DNA from 2 places in the Rhodococcus sp. IEGM 1330 genome. Region 1 is predicted to be linked to the other one. Evidence: predicted binding sites of a transcription regulator. Region 1 holds the regulator's gene; the other holds the start of a gene.
The links. Region 1 encodes LexA, which represses DNA repair genes until DNA is damaged. Its sites were predicted from a motif close to CGAACANNTGTTCG; they were not measured.
Positions count from the first base shown of each region.

Region 2: a site for LexA is predicted at 6,363-6,376, ahead of R4P57_RS06355 (HNH endonuclease signature motif containing protein). Genes of this name have one in related genera too.

Region 1 covers NZ_JAWLSB010000001.1:930,364-939,233, reverse strand. Annotated here, with positions in the region: gene R4P57_RS04330 (Pr6Pr family membrane protein) at 83-742, opposite strand; gene hrpA (ATP-dependent RNA helicase HrpA) at 813-4,709, shown strand; gene nrdR (transcriptional regulator NrdR) at 4,722-5,186, opposite strand; gene R4P57_RS04315 (hypothetical protein) at 5,287-5,697, opposite strand; gene lexA (transcriptional repressor LexA) at 6,080-6,763, shown strand; gene R4P57_RS04305 (acyl-CoA dehydrogenase family protein) at 6,840-7,982, opposite strand; gene R4P57_RS04300 (uracil-xanthine permease family protein) at 8,132-8,870, opposite strand, start outside.
Region 2 covers NZ_JAWLSB010000002.1:298,698-307,567, forward strand. Annotated here, with positions in the region: gene R4P57_RS06315 (sensor histidine kinase) at 1-612, shown strand, start outside; gene R4P57_RS06320 (response regulator transcription factor) at 603-1,259, shown strand; gene R4P57_RS06325 (DUF4097 family beta strand repeat-containing protein) at 1,256-2,029, shown strand; gene R4P57_RS06330 (FAD-binding domain-containing protein) at 2,050-3,270, opposite strand; gene R4P57_RS06335 (FmdB family zinc ribbon protein) at 3,315-3,602, opposite strand; partial or broken gene fmdA (formamidase) at 3,742-4,994, shown strand; gene R4P57_RS06345 (hypothetical protein) at 5,031-5,552, opposite strand; gene R4P57_RS06350 (hypothetical protein) at 5,615-6,199, opposite strand; gene R4P57_RS06355 (HNH endonuclease signature motif containing protein) at 6,411-8,288, shown strand; gene R4P57_RS06360 (hypothetical protein) at 8,405-8,761, shown strand; gene R4P57_RS06365 (PLD nuclease N-terminal domain-containing protein) at 8,793-8,870, opposite strand, start outside.

The DNA of each region.
Region 1 (8,870 bases):
CGACGCCCGCGCGGATCTCCGTGATCGGCCAGGTCGAGCCATGACAGATATCGACTCGACGAGGCGCTCCACAGAAGAGGCGCTACGCAGCAGCGGAGTCGGATCCGTACCTCCACCGTCCCGCCAGCCGCCCGACAGCATTGACTGCCAGCGCCATCAGCGCGAAAGCGACGGTCAGCACAACCAGACCGATGACGAGCGCAAGGTATCCCTGCGAGCGCGGATCGAGGAACGGATAGGGGTACCAGTCGACGACGGGTCCGCGGATCAGGGTGTAGATCCCGTAGATCAGCGGGAAGAGCAACCACGTCAGGCTGCGCGACTCGGATATCTGCCGCCGCGGCGGTGCGAGCAGCCAATCGATCAGGAGCACCACAGGCATGATGCGATGCACCACATTGTTGGTCCACGGATCTGCGACACCGACGTCGATGTTCGAGAGCAGTACCGCGTAGATGATCCCGGTGATGACCATGTAGAGCGTCACCGCTCCGCGGAACAGCTGCCAGCCCGACGAGCGCGGATCGATCACACCACCGACCGTCAGCACCGACACCGTCAGGACGTTGCTGATCACGGTGAAGTAGCTGAAGTAATTGACCAACGAGAACGTAGGGGCGGCAAGTCCGTCCACGACGATCGAGACGAGCGCTGCGGCAGTGAGCGCCGCGAACAGCACCCGCAGCGTCCTGATCGGTACCGGCGTGCGTGGTTCCGCGGTCACATCGTGCGAGATGCTCATGCGGCGATCCTGGCACAGTCGCGGCCGGCATTCACGACGGTTGCGTCGATACGGATATCCTGGTGTGAGTATGTCTACCTCGAACCCGTCCGGTCAGCGAAAATCTCTCGCCATACGTCTGGCAGACGTCACCATCCGCGACGAGAACCGACTGCGGCGGCGGCTGGACAAGGCGCGCACCGACGACGCGTTCGCAGCCCTCGATCGCGATGTCGCTCGTGCCGAAGCCGTGGTCGCCCATCGCAGAGCAGCGGTCCCCACCCTCGATTTCCCCGAGTCGCTTCCGGTCAGTCTCCGCAAGGACGACATCTCCGCCGCCATCGCCGAGCATCAGGTCGTGATCGTCGCCGGTGAAACCGGCTCGGGTAAGACCACCCAGATTCCGAAGATCTGTCTCGCACTCGGTCGCGGAATTCGCGGGTCGATCGGTCACACCCAACCGCGCCGGCTCGCCGCGCGCACGGTGGCCGAACGCATCGCCGAGGAGGTCGGCGAGCCCCTGGGTGAATCCATCGGCTACAAAGTGAGATTCACCGATCAGTCCTCGGATTCGACGCTCGTCAAGCTGATGACCGACGGTATTCTCCTGGCCGAGATCCAGCGAGACAGACTGCTTCGCCAGTACGACACCCTGATCATCGACGAGGCCCACGAGCGCAGCCTCAACATCGACTTCATCCTGGGTTACCTCGCGCAGCTACTCCCCCGGCGACCCGATCTCAAGATCATCATCACCTCGGCGACGATCGATCCGGAACGATTTGCCCAACACTTCGCCCGCGGCGGCGTACCCGCCCCGATCATCGAGGTTTCCGGCCGCACGTTCCCGGTCGAAATGCGCTACAGGCCACTGACCGTCGACGCGGGTGACACCACGATCGATCTCGACCCCGTCGACGCGACCTGCCAGGCCGTCGACGAGCTGATGGCCGAGGGCGACGGCGACATTCTGGTGTTCCTGTCCGGTGAACGCGAGATTCGCGACACCGCCGATGCGTTGAACGACCGCAATCTGCGCAACACCGAGATCGTTCCGCTGTACGCGAGACTCTCTGCGGCCGAGCAGCATCGAGTGTTCTCACCGCACTCGGGCAGGCGCGTGGTGCTGTCGACGAACGTTGCGGAGACATCGCTGACAGTCCCCGGTATCCGCTACGTGGTAGACCCGGGTACGGCCCGAATCTCGCGATACTCGTTGCGCACCAAGGTTCAACGCCTCCCCATCGAGCCGATCTCCCAGGCATCGGCGCGGCAGCGGGCCGGCCGCTGTGGTCGCGTCGCCGACGGCATCTGCATCCGGTTGTATTCCGAAGAGGACTTCGAGTCCCGTCCGCAGTTCACCGAGCCGGAGATTCTGCGTACCAACCTGGCGTCGGTCATTTTGCAGATGACCGCCCTCGGGCTCGGCAAGATCGATGCCTTCCCCTTCGTCGAGCCACCGGACCCGCGCAGCATCAGGGACGGCATCGGCCTACTCGAAGAATTGGGGGCGCTGAAGCCGGCCACCAAGGATGGCACCGCGGAACTGACCACCATCGGCCGGGAACTCTCGGCACTGCCGGTCGATCCTCGGATGGCGCGGATGCTCGTCGAGGCCAACGGCAACGGCTCTCTGCGTGACGCGTTGGTGGTCGTTGCGGCCCTGTCGATTCAGGACGTTCGAGAGCGTCCCGCCGAGCATCAGCAGGCAGCGGACGAGAAGCATGCGCGTTTCGCCGTGGAGAACTCCGACTTCCTCGCGTACGTGAAGCTCTGGACCTACCTGCGCGAACAGCGGAACGAGTTGTCCTCCAACCAGTTCCGACGCATGTGCCGAACCGAGTTCCTGCACTATCTACGTATTCGCGAGTGGCAGGATCTGCACGGCCAATTACGTCAGATCACCCGCGGGCTCGGGTGGACGGTGCCCGACGCCGACTCCACCGAGACCGCCCTGCATCAGTCGCTGCTGTCCGGATTGCTCTCGCATGTCGGGCTCAGGGAGGGTGACAAGCGCGAGTTCCTCGGCGCCCGCGGAGCGCACTTCGCGATCTTCCCGGGCTCGGGTCTGTTCAAGAAACCCCCGCGCTGGGTCATGGCCGCAGAACTGGTCGAGACCGGACGCCTGTGGGGCCGCATGGCCGCCCGCATCGAGCCGGAGTGGGCCGAACGGTTGGCACCGCACCTGGTCAAAAGGACGTATTCGGAACCTCACTGGTCCATCAAGCGGGAATCGGCGATGGCCTACGAACGGGTGACGCTCTACGGCATTCCGTTGGTGACGCAACGTCCGGTGAACTACCACCGCATCGACCCCGAGGCGTCCCGCGAGCTGTTCATCCGACATGCGCTGGTGGAAGGTGAATGGAAGACCCAACACGCGTTCTTCCACAAGAACAGGGCTCTGCTCGACGACGTCGGCGAACTGGAGCATCGCGCTCGGCGGCGCGACATCGTCGTCGACGACGACGCTCTCTTCGACTTCTACGACGCACGTATCGCCCCAGAGGCGGTGTCGGCGCGGCACTTCGACACCTGGTGGAAGAAGGCACGCAGGCAGGAACCGCACCTACTCGATTTCACCACCGACACCGTCGTCAACTCCGACGCGGCCTCGGTACTGACCGGCGCGTATCCCGACGCATGGCGACAGGGCGAGATCCAGTTCCCACTGACGTATCAGTTCGAGCCGGGCACGGCGGCCGACGGAGTCACCGCTCGGATTCCGATCGCTCTCCTCGCTCAGGTACAGCCGGTCGGCTTCGACTGGCTGGTTCCCGGAATGCGCGGCGAGTTGGTGACCGCACTGATCAAGACACTGCCGAAAGCCCTGCGGCGCAACGTCGTTCCGGCTCCCGACTTCGCGGCCGCGGCGTTGGCGGTCATGAAGCCGCGCGCGGAAACTCTGGTGACGGCCTTGGCACGTGAGCTGTCACGGGCTGCGCAGTGCCACATCACGGCGAAGGACTTCGATGTTGCGGCACTGCCCGATCACCTGAAGATGACGTTCGCGGCCGTCGATCCGTCCGGAAAGGTGTTGGGCAGCAACAAGGATCTGACTGTTCTGCGCACGAACCTATCCGGGGAAGTCGGTCGTCAGGTGGCGAGCGCGGTGGGTGATGCGGAACGCGCGCCCTCGCTGGCCTGGACTTCGGGCACGCTCGGTCGGTTGGAGTCGACGGTCACCAGAGAGGTGGCCGGACAGAAGGTCACCGGCTACCCGGCGTTGGTGCCCGAAGGACAGGGCGTAGCGGTGCGAGTTCTCAGCACGCCCGCGCAGGCGCGGGCCGCGATGCGGTCGGGAACCAGAGCTCTACTGCTGTCGACGGCCCCGAAGGGAGCCAAGGCACTGCTGGCCGGACTGCCGACCGCCGAACGCCTTGCCCTCGGCCAGAATCCGTACGGCGGAGTCGATGCACTCCTCGAAGAATGCCGGGCTCTCGCGGTCGAGGAAGCGATGGATGCGCACGGTGGACCGGTACGAGATCCCGAGGCTTTCGACAAGCTCCGGGCGCTCGTCGACGCGGAGGTTCCACAGCGTACCTCCGCGGTGCTCGCCCTGGTTCGCCCTGTGCTGACCGCTGCCCTGGCATTGTCCGCGCAACTTCAATCCTCCTCGGGCGAGCCGGCAGATGATGTTCGGGAACAGCTCGACGGCTTGATCTTTCGCGGGTTCGTCACCGAGTTCGGTTCTCGCAGATTGGCAGACCTTCCGCGCTATATCGCGGCTGCGACGAAGCGGTTGGCGACCCTGCCGAGCAGCGCGGGCCGTGACGCGGCGGCGATGGATGTACTCGATCGGGTGTACGCGTCGTACGGGCGACTGTTGGATTCGCTTCCGGAAAGCAGAAAGAACAGTTCCGGGGTACAGGAACTGTTCTGGATGATCGAGGAGTTGCGCGTGGGATTGTTCGCCCAGGGGATTCGTACGGCGTATCCGGTCTCGGAGAAGCGCATCGAGAAGGCGATCTCGGACCAGAGTCGCTGACGGGCAGGACTGTCAGTCGATGTCGGCGGACTCGCGGTGCTTGCGCAGTTCGTGGATTTCTTTCTCGAAGTCCTCGGCCGAGCTGAACGAGCGGTAGACGGAAGCGAAGCGCAGGTAGGCCACTTCGTCCAGATCACGGAGTGGACCGAGAATGGCCAACCCCACTTCGTTGCTGGGAATCTCTGCGGATCCCGCTGCACGGATGGCGTCCTCGACCTGCTGTGCCAGCAGGTTCAGCGCATCGTTGTCCACATCTCTGCCCTGGCAGGCGCGTCGGACTCCCTTGACGACTTTCTCGCGGCTGAACGGCTCGGTCACGCCGCTGCGTTTCACGACTGCAAGCACTGCGGCCTCGACGGTCGTGAATCGACGACCGCACTCCGGGCAGGATCGACGCCGCCGGATTGCTTGCCCCTCGTCCATCTCACGCGAGTCGACCACGCGTGAGTCGGGATGCCTGCAGAACGGGCAATGCATAAGGGATCCTCCGTCGTAGCCGATGCTCCGACGACGAGCACGCACATCGGGGCAGTCTGTCGAGGATACTCAGTCTTCTCGAACCCGACGGGGCCGGTGGTCATCTGCCGGGCGTGTACTCGACGAGAGCTCCGTCGTGCACTTCGACCACACCGGCCGGCTGCGCGCCTGCATCGGGGGCAACGGCCCGCAGGTTCGCGATGCCGATCAGGCCGCCTGCCACGACCAGGACCGCCAACACGGTCAGCACGAGCGATCGCATCCGAACCGGCTGACTCGCGAAGTGCGCGGAGGTCGCGTCGAACTCGCGATCGGCCTCCTCGCGATCGGTGACATCGGTCCACGACGGATCGAGGACCGGGAGGCACGGTGCGCTCTGCGTACGGGGTGCCGTGACACCGTGCATCCCGATGGGACTCTGCAGAACGGGACGCGCCCGGCGGCGACGCTCGACGACAGTGGATCGGGCACGGACACCGGCGGCGGTGGGGCGATCGGTGATGATGGTCATCGGAACCTCGACTTCGCTCGTTGGATCGAATGTTCGATCAGGCGTTCGATGGACGCTTGTTCGAAGTTCTATCACGAGCCTCCGACAAAGTCTGTAGAAAACGCGACACGAGTCGAACAGATGTTTGATTCAACAGCTGATACACGCTAGATTCGTGTCAGAAACCACACGCCACGAGTCGACACCATCAACTCCAGTCCGCGCAGACCTACCCCGCAGACCGGATCCAGGACACCAGCAGGAGGCCGACAGCATGAAGGACGAGACCTCGACGAGGTCGACCACGCGTTCCACGACGACGGGTTCCAAGACGACCGGAGCCAGGGCCACCGCAACGAAGGCCGCAGCGGGTAAGCCGGCCGCGGAACCGACATCCAAGGCCATGGAGGTCGACACCGACATCAGTGCGGGTCTCACCGAGCGGCAGCGGAAGGTACTCGAGGTCATTCGCGCTTCGGTCACCGAGCGCGGTTACCCACCGAGCATTCGGGAGATCGGTGATGCGGTCGGCCTGACATCGACCTCCTCCGTCGCTCACCAACTCCGCACCCTCGAGCGCAAGGGCTTCCTCCGGCGCGACGCCAACCGCCCCCGCGCCGTCGACGTCCGCGGTCTCGACGAGGTGCAGGCCGATCAGGCTGCCGCCGCCGTCGACGGATCGCCGGCGTCCGAGGAACAGGATCGGTTGCCGACCCCGACGTTCGTACCGGTATTGGGCCGGATCGCCGCCGGCGGTCCGATTCTGGCCGAAGAGGCCGTCGAGGACGTGTTTCCGCTCCCCCGCGAGCTGGTGGGTCAGGGTTCTCTGTTTCTGCTCAAGGTGGTCGGCGAGTCGATGATCGACGCGGCGATCTGCGACGGCGACTGGGTGGTTGTTCGTCAGCAGTCCGTGGCCGACAACGGCGACATCGTCGCTGCCATGATCGACGGCGAGGCCACCGTCAAGACGTTCAAGCGGTCCAAGGGCGAGGTGTGGCTGCTGCCGCACAACCCGCTCTTCGAGCCGATTCCGGGCAACAACGCCGCGATCCTCGGCAAGGTCGTCACCGTGATGCGCAAGCTGTAGAAATCGACACCGAAGTGACACGCGAAGGGCCGCAGCACATAGTGCTGCGGCCCTCTGCGTTCTTCGGATCAGCGGATCACAGATTCAATCCGCGGCCGATGATCTCCTTCATGATTTCGGTGGTGCCGCCGTAGATGGTCTGCACACGAGAGTCCATGTACGCCTTGGCGATCGGGTATTCCTTCATGTAGCCGTAGCCACCGTGCAGCTGCAGGCACCGGTCGATCAGTTTCACCTGATTCTCGGTGGTCCACCACTTCGCCATCGCGGCTTCTTGGACGGTCAACTTGTCTGCGTTGAGCAGTTCGATGAACTTGTCCACCATGATTCGGGTGGCGGTGGTTTCGGTGGCCAACTCCGCCAACACGAATCGGGTGTTCTGGAACTTGCCGATCGACTTTCCGAAGGCCTTGCGGTCGCGGCAGTACTGGATGGTCATGTCCAGTGCCGATTCCATCGCCGCTGCGGCGACGACGGCGATGGAGAGCCGCTCCTGAGGCAGATTCTGCATCAGGTAGATGAAGCCCATGCCCTCGTCGCCGAGCAGGTTGGCAGCGGGCACGCGAACATCGGTGAAGCTGAGTTCGGCGGTGTCCTGGGCCTTCATGCCGATCTTGTCGAGGTTGCGGCCTCGCTCGAATCCGGGCATGTCGCGTTCGACGACCAGCAGGCTGAAGCCCTGTGCGCCCTTCTCGGGATCGGTGCACGCCACGACGATGATCAAATCGGCGTTGATTCCGTTGGTGATGAATGTCTTCGAGCCGTTGAGCACCCAGTCGTCGCCGTCGCGTACGGCCTTGGTCTTGATGCCCTGCAGGTCGCTTCCGGTGCCCGGCTCGGTCATCGCGATCGCGGTGATCAGTTCGCCGGAGCAGAATCCGGGGAGCCAGCGCTGCTTCTGCTCGTCATTCGCAAGATCGATCAGATACGGCGCGACGACGTCGTTGTGCAGGGTGAAGCCGATACCGCTGTATCCACCGCGGGTGGTTTCCTCGGTGACGATGGCGTTGTAGCGGAAGTCCTTGACTCCGCCGCCGCCGAATTCCTCGGGCGCAGCCGTTCCGAGGAAGCCCTGCTTACCGGCCTCGACCCAGACGCCGCGGTCGACGATGTTCTGCTCTTCCCACTTCGCATGATTGGGGGCTACGTGCTGTTCGAGAAACTTCCGGTACGACTCCCGGAACAGCTCGTGCTCGGGCTCGAAAAGTGTGCGTTCCACGAATGTCTCCTTGTTCGGTGCATACCGACGTCGACCTGTGAACGGTGTCATTCGCGGTCGTCGGTACGACTGACGTCACGTTCCAACAGTACGTTCGGGGTACAGCGGAGGTCGATGACCAAAACGTGCGCGATCCGTGACCGACCCCGCTAGCGACCTCGTTTGCCTGTACTCCTCGCGAGCGCCGAGACGATCGGGTAGCCGACAAGGATGCCGACGGAACCCCACGCGATACCGCCGAGCTCGACCGATCCGACAGCCAGTGTCAGGTCACCGATTCCGGCGACGAGCGCCGCAGCGACGACCATGAGATTGACCGGATCGGTGAAGTCGACCTTCGCGTCGGTCCAGATGCGAACGCCCAGTAGCCCGATGAGTCCGTACAGAACCAGGGTCGCTCCCCCGATGACGCCGTCGGGCACGGTGAAGATCAGGGCACCGAACTTGGGCGAGAACGCCAGCACTATCGCGGTGACGGCCGCGACCCAGTACGCGGCCGTCGAATAGACGCGGGTGGCGGCCATGACCCCGATGTTCTCGGCGTACGTGGTGGTGCCCGAGCCACCAGCGGCTCCGGCCAGGGTGGTCGCCAACCCGTCGGCGATCAGCGCGTCGCCTGCCACGTCGTCGAGGTTCTTGCCGGTCATCGCAGCGACGGCCTTGACGTGTCCGACGTTCTCGGCGACGAGGACGATCACCACCGGCAGCGCCACCAGGATCACCGACAGCTCGAACGACGGTCCACGGAACTCCGGCAGGCCGATCCAGCTCGCCGCACTCAGAGCGTCGAGGCGTGGCTGCGCGATTCCACCGGTGACCGCGGCGAACACCCAACCGACGACGACACCGACCAGAATTCCGAGTCGCCCGAGCAGTCCCGGTCCGATG
Region 2 (8,870 bases), on a different contig from region 1:
CGCGTCGTCGACGCTGCGGATGCCGAACGCCGTCGCATCGAACGAGATCTGCACGACGGTGCTCAGCAGCGCTTGGTATCGGTGGCAATGTCTCTGGGGCAGGCGAAGTCGCGTGCCGTTGTGAGCGACGATGCGGTCCTGAAGGAATTGCTCGACGACGCCCACCGGGAGGCCAAGAACGCGATCGGCGAGATCCGCACCCTCACCCGCGGTCTGCATCCGCCGATCCTGACCGACCGCGGTCTCGACGCCGCACTGTCGTCCGTCGCGGCGTTGTGTGCAGTACCGGTCACTGTTCGGATCGACCCCGCCCTCTCCGGTGATCGACGCCCGGACGCCACCGTCGAGTCGACGGTCTACTTCGTCGTCTCGGAGGCCCTGACCAACGTGAGCAAGCACGCGAAGGCCGACCACGTCCGAGTCGACGTCTCGAGAATCGAGTCCGCAGTGCGTGTGACGGTGGTCGACGACGGGTGTGGCGGAGCGCATCCGGCACCGGGGGGCGGCCTGGCCGGGCTCGAGGACAGGCTCAGCGGAATCGACGGAACCCTGTCCATCACGTCGCCGTCCGGCGGCCCGACGCGGCTCGAGGTGAGTATCCCGTGCGAGTGATCATCGCCGACGATTCCGTTCTGTTGCGAGAGGGCGTCGCTCGCCTGCTGATCGATACCGGAGCAGACGTGATCGGGAAGGTGGCGGATGCTTCGGAACTGCTCGCGGCCATGTCCGCTGCCGATCCGCTTCCGGATGTCTGCGTGATCGACGTACGCATGCCGCCGACCTTCCTCGACGAAGGTCTACGCGCAGCGCTGGTCATTCGCCAACGATGGCCCGCCGTCGGTGTTCTCGTGCTCTCGCAGTACGTGGAGGAACGGTACGCAGCCGAGCTCATCCGGCAGAGCACGGACGGCGTGGGCTACCTGCTGAAGGATCGCGTCGCCGATGTGGACGAGTTCGCCGACGCCGTGCGCACGGTTGCGGGCGGTGGCACCGTCATCGATCCAGAAGTGGTGCAGCAGATCCTGGCTCGGGCCCCACGATCGGATCCCCTCGATTCGCTGACCCCGCGGGAACGAGACGTGTTGACCGCCATGGCCGAAGGCAAGTCGAACGCCGGAATTGCCTCTGCATTGGTGGTCGGTCAAGCAGCCGTGGAGAAGCACATCGGAAACATCTTCGCCAAGCTCGGGCTACTCGGAGACAGTGCCGATCACCGCCGCGTCATGGCCGTCCTACGATATCTGGGAGCGATCCAATGAAAAAGTCGATGTGGCGCAGTGTCGTTGCCGTTTCGATAGCTGTCGCGGTCATCGGCACCGCAGGGGCAGCCACGGCGGCCACCATCGCCGTCGGTTTCACCACGCCGAAGATGCAGTCCTTCGATTACTCCGCCGATACAGCAATCGTCGGGAAGAATCTGGCCGTCACAACCAGATTCGCCCATGTCTCGGTGTCGATGAGCCCCGACTCGGACCTGCACGTACGGGCCGACGGGTCCTACCGAGGAGATACTCCGACGGTCGACATCAGTGACGACGGCTCGAAGATCGCTGTGGAATGTTCCTACCGAAAGAATGGCAGCTGCGACATCGGTCTCGAACTACGGGTACCTGCAGGATTGCTGCTCGACATCGACGGAGCAGCAGGCGACGTGGTGCTCACCGACGTGGACGCACAGGCATCGGTGTCCACGTCGGCGGGCTCCGTGATCGCTCGGGGATCTGCCGGAACCCTGGACGTGACAACCAGATTCGGTGACGTCGACATCAGTGATGCGGCTGTGTCGGCAGTCGAGGTGGACACGACGTTCGGTCAGGTCGCCATGGATTCGAGGGTGTCACCGGACTTGGTCCGCGTGCAGAACATGCAGGGCGACAGCATGATCGAGCTCCCGGCGGCCGAGTTCTACGACGTCGAGGCGACGTCCGAGAAGGAAGATGTCGACATCGACGTCGTCGACGATCCGAGTTCCCCTAGGTCGGTATCGATCACCAGTGAAGAAGGCCAGATTTCGGTGCAGCGGAGATAGATCCGGTCAGTGACTGCTGTTCAATGATTCCGACGCCACGCACTGAACGAACGGACCGAGGACGTGGTGGGACGCACCAGCCAAGGCCACGGATGCAACTCGACCGGGGCTATGGCGTCGGCGATGCGGGAGAAGCCGGGAACGGGCGCCCAGGTGGTAGCCAAGTCGCGTCCGGAGAGTTCGTCGGCAACTCGACCGCGGCGCACCTCCAACGGGCGGGTCGATGCGATCTCACCGAGCGTCTCGGCGAGAAAGACGAGCCTCTTGCCGGAGAGCCTCAGTGTCCGCAGAAGCGGTTCGTCGAAGACGAACACCGCGGGCCGGTCGGTCTCGGCGGCCAGTGCTGGGTCTGTGGTGCCGAGCGACTCTGCTGTGATCCACACCTGTTCTGCACCAGTGCCTTCCACGTGGGCGGGGCCGGCGGGAATCGGACCCTTGTTCAGATCGGGACCGTCGACAGCCGGCCCGAGATCGTCGTCGGGCCAGTTCTCGATGGGGCACGCATCTTTCAGCGCGCAGTTGCGGCACAGCGACGGTGCTCTCTTGTTCACCTGCCACCGGCTGAATCCGTAGACCTTGCCGCTTCCGGTACCGACGGTCCACTGCCAGCCGAGGCGATTGGCGGCGCGGGAGCCGTCGAGCAGGTGGGCGAACATCTCGTCCTCCCCGTCGCGCCACGTCGCTCCGGCGCGAACCGCCCACTGGGACGCGAGCCACATGCGAGTTTGGTTGACGAGCCAACCGTCCTCGTGCAATTCGCCCACCACCGAGGACATGCAGTTCATCTCCTCGGGCCACGGCTGCGCGGTCCAACCCTGGGGTCGCGGCTGCTCACGGCGTAGCGAACGGCCGAGATCCGATCCGGTGCGCGCGTAGAGATGGCGGGCGTATTCCTGCCACATCAGTTCGTCGCGATAGCGGGAACGGTCGCGTGAAGGAGCGTCGGACACCGCGTCCCAGACTTCTCGCAGCATCAGCAGCCCGTGGCGAATGTACGGCGACATGCGGCTTGCGCCGCGGCGATTCACCGGAAGAACGGTGCTGCGATCGCGCGCATATCCGGTGATATCGAGCCCGGCCAGGGCGGCATCGGCAGCGGACTGCCCGCCGCGAATGCCACCCGCCGTGATGCCATCCGGTCCCTCGCGCGTCAGATCGCCCAGATGCTCGGCAACCCAGGCGACGACGTCCTCGGTGGTGGAGCCGTCGGCAATCGACGGGGGAGCTGGAAGCGTGGGCATAGCGTCGGACTTCCCTGTCGGCACGAAAGGGAAACGCCGAGTCGTCAGGGGCGCGGCAGGCGGCGATGGAGCGGGTTCGACGTCGTCCTGGTTGCGGATCGGCTCTGTTGTGGGAGGGACGAGACCACGGCAGGTGTGTCTGCGGTGGCGCGGGAGGCGTCGTGCGCCTTCATCGCGGCGCTGTTCCCTCGTCCGAGAGCAGGCGAGGAGATCTGTCGTGCGGCTACCTCTCCGCACTCCGGGCACGTCACCTGCGAGGGCGCGTCGGCCATGGAGAATCTCTGTTCGACGGGGGCGCAACGCTGTGCGCAGCGGAAGCTGTAGGTCGGCACACCTCCGAGAGTAGCGCGATGCGGTGCATCAGCAACGTTCCGGCGCAACGTCATACAAGTTTTACATGCATATCCGACCGGATGCACCACGACGGTGCAATGATCGAGGCAGGAGAATCCGCGCAACCGGAGGTGCCTCGTGCCCGAACTGCTGTTTCCGCTCGACTCGACGAAGAGTTTCACCGAGCAGGAGGTCGTCGGTCACAACCGATGGCATCCTGATATCCCGGCGGCGGTCACGGTCAAACCCGGCACATCCTTTCGAGCCCATTGCCGTGAATGGTTCGACGGGGCCATACACAACGACGATTCCGCCGAGGACATTCTGAATGCGCCGCTCAACAACGTGCACACGCTGTCCGGGCCGTTCCACATCGAGGGAGCCGAGCCCGGCGACCTGCTGATCGTCGACATCCTCGACGTGGGGCCGATCCCGCAAGAGGATTCGGGTCCGCTGGCCGGGCAGGGCTGGGGCTACACGGGAATTTTCGCCAAGGAGAACGGCGGCGGGTTCCTCACCGATCGGTTCCCCGACGCGTACAAGGCGATCTGGGACTTTCCGGGCAGACCACCACATCTCGCCACGTGCCGCACGTGAAGTACACCGGCATCACCCATCCTGGCCTCATGGGTACTGCGCCCTCGGCGCAGTTGTTGGCGAAGTGGAACGCCCGTGAAGGTGCCTTGATCGCAACGGACCCGAATCGTGTCCCGCCACTGGCTCTTGCACCCGAGCTCGACGGTGCAATCCTCGGATCACTGACCGGTGACGAATTCTCCCGCGTTGCAGGCGAAGCCGCGCGCACGGCACCGCCACGCGAGAACGGTGGCAATCAAGACATCAAGAACCTCACCAAGGGCACCCGCGTCTTCTATCCGGTGTTCGTTCCGGGCGCGAAGCTGTCCTTCGGCGACTTGCACTTCTCCCAGGGCGACGGGGAGATCACGTTCTGCGGTGCCATCGAAATGGGTGGCTTCATGGACTTGCACGTCGATCTGATCAAGGGCGGCATGGAAACGTACGGAGTGAGCGAAAACGCGATCTTCATGCCCGGAAACACCGCACCGCAGTACTCGGAATGGATTGCCTTCTCGGGTATTTCGGTGACCGTCGACGGTGAGCAGAAGTATCTGGACTCCGACCTGTCGTACCAGAACGCCTGCATGCATGCGATCGACTACCTCACCAAATTCGGCTACAGCCCCGAGCAGGCATATCTGCTACTGGGTTCGGCTCCGATCGAAGGACGCTTGTCCGGGGTGGTGGACATTCCGAACTCCTGTGCCACGGTGTACATCCCCACTGCGATCTTCGATTTCCCGATTGCGCCCTCGGCCAGCGGACCGTTCCAAATCGACCCGGGAATGGGAGCGCCGCGAGCGCAGTTCTGACTGCAGCGTCGGTGGTCGAGATCTATCGTCGGGTGGCTACTGCTTCTCGTCGTCGGCCGCAGTGATGATCTGGTCGACGCGAAGCGGCGAGGATTCGATCTCTGTGAGCGCGAGAAGGTCCGCAACGGTATCCGTGCTGCCTCCGAGATATGCACACGGGAAGTCGAAGTGCTGAGCCATGCACCATGCGTGGTCGGCGGGCCACCACAGGTTTGGTGACAGTCCTCCGAGGGTGTCCGCTGCGTGCGAGACCGGTCCCTTCAGCAGGAAGTAGTTGTAGCCGGCGATGTGTGCGGTCGGTGCCATCTCGCGAATGCCGTCGAGAGCGGTGTTGCCTTCCCAGAGTGCGAACCAGCACTCATCCGGTGTTGTCGTACTCCGAGTGAGTACTTCGAGGATGTCCGCCAGCTGATCAGGCCAGGGCGCAACGGGTTTCGCCGGAGTGGAATGAAGCGTGCTGTCACGGAGGGGATACAGGATGTGGGTATAGGCGTCGAACACTGTGGGGACCAGCGAGCCCACCGTCGTATCGGCCACGACGTTCAGGCTGTCGTTCACCCAGTACGCCTCCGAAACATCCTGTTGCAGAGAGTCTTCCGACCACTCGGTTCGATGGGGTCTCAATGGCTGTACGAGGGTTGTGGACGGGCAGGATCGTCGATGACAGTGTCGACTCGACGATCAGCGAGAATGTCCTCGATCGCTGCTGAACTGGCACCGATGGTGGCGAAGTGGGGGTCGACGTCGTTGGCAATGCACCACGAGCGGTCGGCGGGCCAGACGAAAGAGGGAATCGGCAGACCCTCGGGGCCCGGGGGATCGAGTGCCTGCTCCCAGTTCAGCAGGTCCAGCGCAGGTCCTCGGAACAGGAACGCTTCCCGTTCGGGAAGGTCGATTCGCGCGGCACCACGAGCCTCGAGACCTCCCCTTCCCTCCCACACGCAGAAGTAACAGTCCGCTGGTGTCGAAGTGTGCTTCGCCAGCATCGCGACGACTATTGCCAATTGATCTGTTTCTGAACGCTCGTCGTATGGAACGCCAACCTCGCCCTCACGTTGATCCGTGTGCGCCGGATCGGGAATGAACCGTAGCCGTGCGTAGCTTTCGTACCCCAGCGGGCCTCGGACGGCGAGGTCCCACCAATCACGATTGGCGTGGACGAGCCAGTCGGCGGCAGTTGGATCGCTGGACGGTCGCACGCTCATGGTGTGCCCTTTCTGGTGTCGATCGGTTCCAGCTCCCGCTCCTCGACCGATGTGATCCGTAAGCGTGACGCTACCTCTCCAAAAGGGGGCTTGGAACTACCTGTGCGGGCATATGAATCAAGTGCCAGTCGTCGCGGCGATCTGAGGTATCGCTGGTCGGATAGGAACGCATGTTCGAATACGTGTCGGTGGGTCGCGATAGATTCTGTTCATGCTTTCGGGGGACGGCGGATCAGGGGTGGACGGCATCGAGACGGTGCCGCCCGCCCCTGAGGTGTCCGATCCCGACTTGTCTGCACTGGTAGCCGCAGTGGAATCCGCGGTCGCCGAGTTGGCGGGTCAGGCGTCGGTGTCGTGGACGAATGCCGACCGGCGTGCGGTGATTCAGCGGATGGAGACGATGACCCGGTCGTTGGCCGCGTACTCGTACACCTGGCTCAATGAGCTGATCGCTCAACACGGTCTCGATGTGTATCCGGGGTCGGTGCCGTGCTCGGTGGCGTGGATGCTGCGGATCACCCCACGCGCCGCCGGTGCTCGGTTGCGTCTGGCTGCGGAGTTGGGTGACCGGACCGCATTGTCCGGTGAAGTCCTACCCGCATTACTGCCGCGCACCGCTGCAGCATTGCGGGCGGGGTTGCTCGATGCCAAGCATGTGCAGATGATTCGCGAGTTCTTTCGCCATCTGCCGTCGAGTGTGGATCCGCAGACGCGGGATCTCGCCGAAGAGCAATTGGTGGGCTACGCATCGACCAGACGGCCCGACGACTTCGCGCCGTTGGTGGCGCATCTGGACTCGATCCTCAACCCCGACGGCGATTACGACGACGACGAGGACGAGGACGAGGACGAGGACGAGGACGGGAAGCCGCCGAAGCCGTGTAAGCGACGGGATGCGTTCTTGTATCTCGGTGAGCAGGGTGCCGACGGTATGTCGGAAGGAAACTTCTGCGTCGACCCCGAGCTGCGCGCCTACCTCGAAGCCCTGTTCTCCAAAGCCGCGAAACCCGGAGTCAACAACCCCGCCGACCCGACATCGGTCGTCCACGACGAAACCAGCAGCGACGACGACAGCGGAAGCCGCGGGAGCGGCAGCGTCACTGCGCCGAAGCCCGAGCCCACTCCACACGATGCCGGGTCCAGTGACGCAGGCCTGTGGGATGGGACGGACTGCAACGGGAACGGCCAATGCGCGGATGATCACGACTGCGGTGACGACGACTGCGGTGACGACGACTGCGGTGACGACGACTGCGGAGGCGGTACCGACTGCGACTGCGAAGGTGGTCTCGACTGTAATTGCGGCACGGAGCCCGACGGCACGGCTCACTCCGGCGACACCCTCGGATCTGACACCCTCGGATCCGACACCGACACCGGCGTCGACGACGATGCCGCGGACAAGGCAGCAGCGCGGGACGCCGCCGCGCGCGATATCCGCACCCAACGCGAACGCCACCACGACGCCCTCAAGTTGGCACTGCGTCAGACACTCGCCTCCGGCACCCTCGGCACCCACCGAGGCCTGCCTGTCACCGCGATCGTCACCATGACCCTGAAAGATCTGGAAGCCGGCTGCGGATACGCCATGACCGCCACCGGATCACGAGTCTCGATCCGCGACGCCATCCGCATGGCCTCTCATGCCCACCACTATCTGACGATCTTCGACGACCACGGCAGAGCGCTCTACCTCGGTCGATCCAAACGCATCGCCTCCGCCGACCAACGGATCGTGCTCATCGCCCGCGACCGCGGCTGCAGCTTCCCCTCCTGCACCCGCCCCGCGACCTGGTGCCAAACCCACCACGTCACCGACTGGATCGACGGCGGCTACACCGACATCGACTCGCTCACCTTCGGCTGCGACATGCACCACGCACTCGTCGGCACCGGACCAGGCAAGTGGGCGACCACCAAAACCACAGCAGCCCATCGCTATCCGGGCCGCACCCTCTGGCATCCACCCACCGGAATGGACCCCAAGCGCCGTGGGCTGATCAATCACGCACACCACCCCGAGGAAGTGCTGTACCCACCCGACCAGCACAACGACACCGGCGACGAGGAACCACGACAACCCGCATGACGACCCACAACAACATCAGGGCACAGCTCTGCCCGTCGTCGGTACTGGCAGCCGCCCTACCGGTCGTGCGCGAAAATAGTGGGGCTCCTGAGTCGGTACCTGCGTACGGTAGGCGGATGATGGTTCTCGCGAGCAGGACTGCGGTGTTGTCGCCGCCTGTCTTCTTCGTCTGGAAGTCACTAATGCGCCCAGATGTGCATCCGAAGAATCAGGGGTTTGCCTGGCCGGTGATGTTCGAGGGTCAGCCGCTACCTCGCATTGTCGAGAGCAGCGAGTTCGACCGCGTTGTCTGGAGCTCGCCGTGGCCGAGCCATCCGGACGTCCTGGTGCAGTTCGACCTGACTCCTGAAACCCGGCTGCGCTGGACACTGTTGGCCCACACGCCCGCGCCCGATCAGCAGGCTGTCGAATGGCTCCGCGATCAGGTGAGCCACCTGGTGAACATCGACCTGCGCAACGCGACTGGATACTGAACCGTCATCGATGCGACTGGATACTGAACCGTCATCGATTGCCGCCGCTCGCTCCGTAGGGATAGCGCTTGCCGACGGCGAACCACAGGATCGGGCCGATGATGGGCAG